2 regions of the Achromobacter sp. MUI-25009338 genome follow, and region 1 is predicted to be linked to the other one. Evidence: riboswitches for the same ligand, from Rfam matches in the RefSeq annotation. Region 1 holds a riboswitch; the other holds the start of a gene.
What was found. Region 1 has a riboswitch for glycine ahead of AC1IQ6_RS10045 (D-amino acid dehydrogenase). Riboswitches for the same ligand answer to the same signal wherever they lie in the genome.
Positions count from the first base shown of each region.

Region 2: another riboswitch for glycine. It lies ahead of gcvT (glycine cleavage system aminomethyltransferase GcvT); the one in region 1 lies ahead of AC1IQ6_RS10045 (D-amino acid dehydrogenase).

Region 1 covers NZ_CM170627.1:2,110,633-2,112,828, reverse strand. The annotation lists gene AC1IQ6_RS10050 (DUF2242 domain-containing protein) at 1-727, opposite strand, end outside; glycine riboswitch at 933-1,025, shown strand; glycine riboswitch at 1,027-1,118, shown strand; gene AC1IQ6_RS10045 (D-amino acid dehydrogenase) at 1,165-2,196, shown strand, end outside.
Region 2 covers NZ_CM170627.1:813,369-815,564, reverse strand. The annotation lists gene gcvT (glycine cleavage system aminomethyltransferase GcvT) at 1-971, opposite strand, end outside; glycine riboswitch at 1,059-1,182, opposite strand; glycine riboswitch at 1,217-1,312, opposite strand; gene AC1IQ6_RS03785 (ZIP family metal transporter) at 1,372-2,196, opposite strand, start outside.

The sequences.
Region 1 (2,196 bases):
CCGGCGGCGGGCTGCCCGCCGGCGCCGCCTTGCTGTCCGCGGGCGCGGCCTTGCCATTGGCGGCCGGCGTATCGCTGGCGGCCGCCGGGTTCAAGGTGTCGGCCGGCGCGTCCGGCGACACCGCGGGGTCGGCCGGCGCCGGCTTGGGCGGCGTCTTGCCGCGTCCGGCCGGCGCCGGTTGCGGCGCCGAAGCGGCCTGCGCGTCCGGCAGAAAGCGCTGCAACAGCTGGAAAAATCCGTCGTAGAACTTGGGCCGCGCCACCGTCTGGCTGGCGGTCTTGACCAGCGAATCGTCGCTGGCGCCGAACGGCATGGACACCTGGCCCAGTACGCTCACGCCCACGCTGGCCGAATTGGCGGTGCGCTTGATCGAATAGCGGTCCTGCACCGCGGTGGCGAACACCGTCGAGCGCTCGTTCGACGCGCCATCGGCGGCGCATTCGATATTGAAGCTGATCTGCGTATGCTGGCCGTCCTCGGCCTGGAAATTCTTGTGCCCGGTCACGCGCGCCGACTCGAAGCGGTCGATCAGGTAGCCCTGGCTCAGCAAGGCGCGCCGGCCCGCGTCGCAGGCGGCCGCGCTGCTGGCCGCGACGCTGCGCGAGTAGGTGTCGTTCTGGGTGAAGTCCTCCTTCTCATACGCGGGCTTGGGGGAGGAGCATCCGGCCACGGCGCCCGTCAGGGCGGCGAGCAGGATCAGGGACGAACGGCGGGTGATACGAGGCATGTATGGGCGTCCGCGAGCCGGCGGCTTGCGGCAGTGTGATGCGTGAACGTCGGTTATAGCGCATCCCCCCGCCTCAAGCCTTTACCAGGAATGAACAGTTCAACAGAGAGGTAACAGGCGATATAACAGGGACAAAACGAACGGCTACTGGGACTAACCCCTGGTCCCACGCCGCCGGATTTTGGCTATTCTGCCCGCGTCGATCCAAAACCCCGCAGAAGAGACCTGCCCGCCGCGGCAGGCGCCGACGGAGCAACCGCCCCGGAAACTCTCAGGCAACCAGGACTGCGCGGTCTAGACAATCTGGAGAGCGGCGCCGCGCGCGCCCACCGAAGGGGAACCCGCCGCCATCCGCGCGGCGCGTGAAACTCTCAGGTACCAAGACAGATGGGGTGCTGCGGCCGGGTGGCCGCGGCCACCCTACCCTTGGAGCGACCATGCCCCGCATCGCCATCATCGGCGCCGGCATCACCGGCGTCACGTCCGCCCATGCCCTGAACAAGCTGGGATTCGACGTCACCGTCTACGACCGCCAGCGCTACCCCGCCATGGAGACTTCCTACGCCAACGGCGGCCAGCTGTCGGCCAGCAACGCCGAGGTCTGGAACAGCGTGTCCACCATCATGAAAGGCCTGCGCTGGCTGGGCCGCCACGACGCCCCGCTGCTGCTCAATCCGCGTCCGGGCTGGCACAAGTATTCCTGGCTGGCCCAGTTCATCGGGCAGATCCGCAACTATCGCCAGAACACCATCGAGACCACCCGCCTGGCCATCGAGGCGCGCCAGCACCTTTACGCCATGGCCGAAGAAGAAGGCATCGATTTCGACCTGGAGCGCCGCGGCATCCTGCATATCTACCACGACGCGGCCAGCTTCGACACCGCGCGCCGCGCCAACGCGCTGCTGCGGCAAGGCGGGCTGGAGCGCTACGAGGTGACCGCGGAAGAAGCGCGCCGCATCGAGCCGGCCCTGCAGACCGCCTGCCACGCCGGCTTCTACACGCCGTCGGACGCCACCGGCGACATCCACAAGTTCACCAGCGGCCTGGCCCGCGCCTGCCAGCGCCGCGGCGTGCGGTTCGTGCAGGACGCCGACATCACCGCCATCGCGCACGAGGGCGGCGCCTACCGTCTGGACCTGGCGGCAGGCGCGCTGCCGGCCCGGCAGGAATCGGCCGACGCCGTGGTGATCTGCGCCGGCGCGGCCAGCCGCCAGTTCGCGCGGCAGCTCGGAGACTCGCTCAACATCTATCCGGTCAAGGGCTATTCGATCAGCGTGCACCTGGACGACGAGGCCAGCCGCGCCGCCGCGCCCTGCGTGAGCCTGCTGGACGAGGCCGCCAAGATCGTCACCAGCCGCCTGGGCGACCGCTTCCGCGTGGCCGGCACGGCGGAATTCAACGGTTTCAACCTGGACATCCGCGCCGAACGCGTGCAGCCGCTGGTGGACTGGACCCGCCGCCACTTCCCC
Region 2 (2,196 bases), 1.3 Mb from region 1:
CCGATGGACACGCCCAGCGTGGGCGACATGGTGCCGCTGGTCAGCTCGCCCATGCCGTCCTTGGTGCGCACGGCCATGTGCGCGCGCATGACGCCGCGTTCCTGCAGCTTCAGGCCGAGGAAGGCGGCCGGGGTGGCGAACTGTTCCAGCGCCTCGCGGCCGATGAAGCGGCGCTCGGCGTCCTTCAGCGACACCGTCCAGGTCAGGCCGGCCTGGTTCGGCTGGATCAGTTCGTCCATGTCCTGGCCGTAGAGGTTCATGCCGGCTTCCAGGCGCAGCGTATCGCGCGCGCCCAGGCCGCAGGGACGCACGCCCTGGGCGGCCAGGTCGCGCCACAGCTGCACCACTTCGGTGGCGGGCAGCACGATTTCGAAGCCGTCCTCGCCGGTGTAGCCGGTGCGGGCCACCAGCGTGTCGTCGCCGACCACGGCGGCCACGAACGGGGTCAGCGGCTCGGTGGCGGCCTGCCAGGCCGGGCGCGCGGCCCACACCTTGGCGCGGGCGTTGGGGCCCTGCACGGCCACCATGGCGAGGTCGCGGCGGGCCGTGATGGCCACGTCGAAACCGCCGGCCTGCTTGACGCGCTGCATCCAGGCGATGTCCTTGTCGGCGGTGCCGGCGTTGACCACCACACGCCATTCGTCGGCGGCGAAGAAATAGATGATGAGATCGTCGATCACGCCGCCCTGCGGGTTCAGCATGCAGCTGTACAGCGCCTTGCCGGGCACGGTCAGCTTGGCCACGTCGTTGGCGACCAGGCGCTGCAGGAAGGCGAACGCGTCCCGGCCGGCGATGTCCACGTTCAGCATGTGCGAGACGTCGAACATGCCCGCGTCCTGGCGCACGGCGTGGTGCTCTTCCAGTTGCGAGCCGTAGGCCAGCGGCATGTCCCAGCCGCCGAAATCGACCATTCGGGCGCCGGCGGCGACATGTTCTTCGGCTAGCGGGGTGCGTTTGAGGGTTGCGGACATGCGCGGAAACTCCGGGGCGGCTTGGTTGCCAGGGTTACGGAATGCCGGTGGTGCCAGGCGGGCTGCGCCCTGCACTACGGCTGAATCTTCCGCCCCTCTGTCCTTTTGCCTGAGAGTTGCCCCGCTAGGCGGGTTTGCACCTTCGGCGCCTGGGCTGCTCGACATGTCCCTTGTTTCAGGGGCGGCGCCAGGTCTCTCCAGAGTACTGTTTTGCCGTGTCCACGCGGTGATAAACCGGGACGGGGCAAGCATGGGCGGTATGGGTTACCTGAGCGATTCCGGGCGAATTGCGCCTTCGGCGGCGGCCGGATGGACAGGCCGCTCTCTCCCGCAACATGCGTGACAGCGGCGAAAGCATACAACGAAAGCCATCGGCAGGGAATGGGAACCGCGGCCCGTGCTAGCCCAACGCGGTATCCAGCAGCATCATCAGCACGAAGCCCAGCATCAGCCCGCAGGTGGCGTAGACCTCGTGCCCCTTGCGGTGCGACTCGGGGATGATCTCGTGGCTGATGACGAACAGCATGGCGCCGGCGGCGAAGCCCAGGCCCCAGGGCAGCATCGGCGCCGACCAGCCGACCACGGCCGCGCCCAGCACCGCGCCCAGGGGCTCGACCATGCCCGACAGCATGCCCAGCGCCGCCGCGAAGGCCCGCGGATAGCCCGCGGCCAGCAGCGCCACGGCCACCACCAGCCCCTCGGGGATGTCCTGGATCGCGATGCCGGTGGCCAGCGCGGTGCCGCGCAAGGGATCGTTGCCGGCGTAGCCCACGCCGATGGCCAGGCCCTCGGGCAGGTTGTGCAGCGTGATGGCGAACACGAACAGCCAGGTGCGGCGCAACCGGTGCGCCTCGATGCCTTCGCGTCCCTTGATGAAATGCTCGTGCGGCAGCGTGCGGTCCATGAGCAGCAGCACCGCGGCCCCCAGCAGCACGGCGCCCGCCACCGTAAGCCCCGCCCCCCAGGGGCCGTAGCCCAGCCCGCGCGCCGCGGCGATGCCGGGCGCCACCAGCGAGAAGGCGCTGGCCGCCAGCATCACGCCGGCGCCGAAGCCGAACATGCTGTCCTGCAGTTTCTGCGGGATGCTGCGGGCGAACAGGATGGGCACGGTGCCCAGCGCCGTCGCGGCGGCCGCCACCAGCCCGCCCAGCAAGGCGTCGGCCACGTGCGGCGCGCGCACGTCCAGGTACGCCCACAACTGGTGCAGGGCCAGGCAGGAAACCAG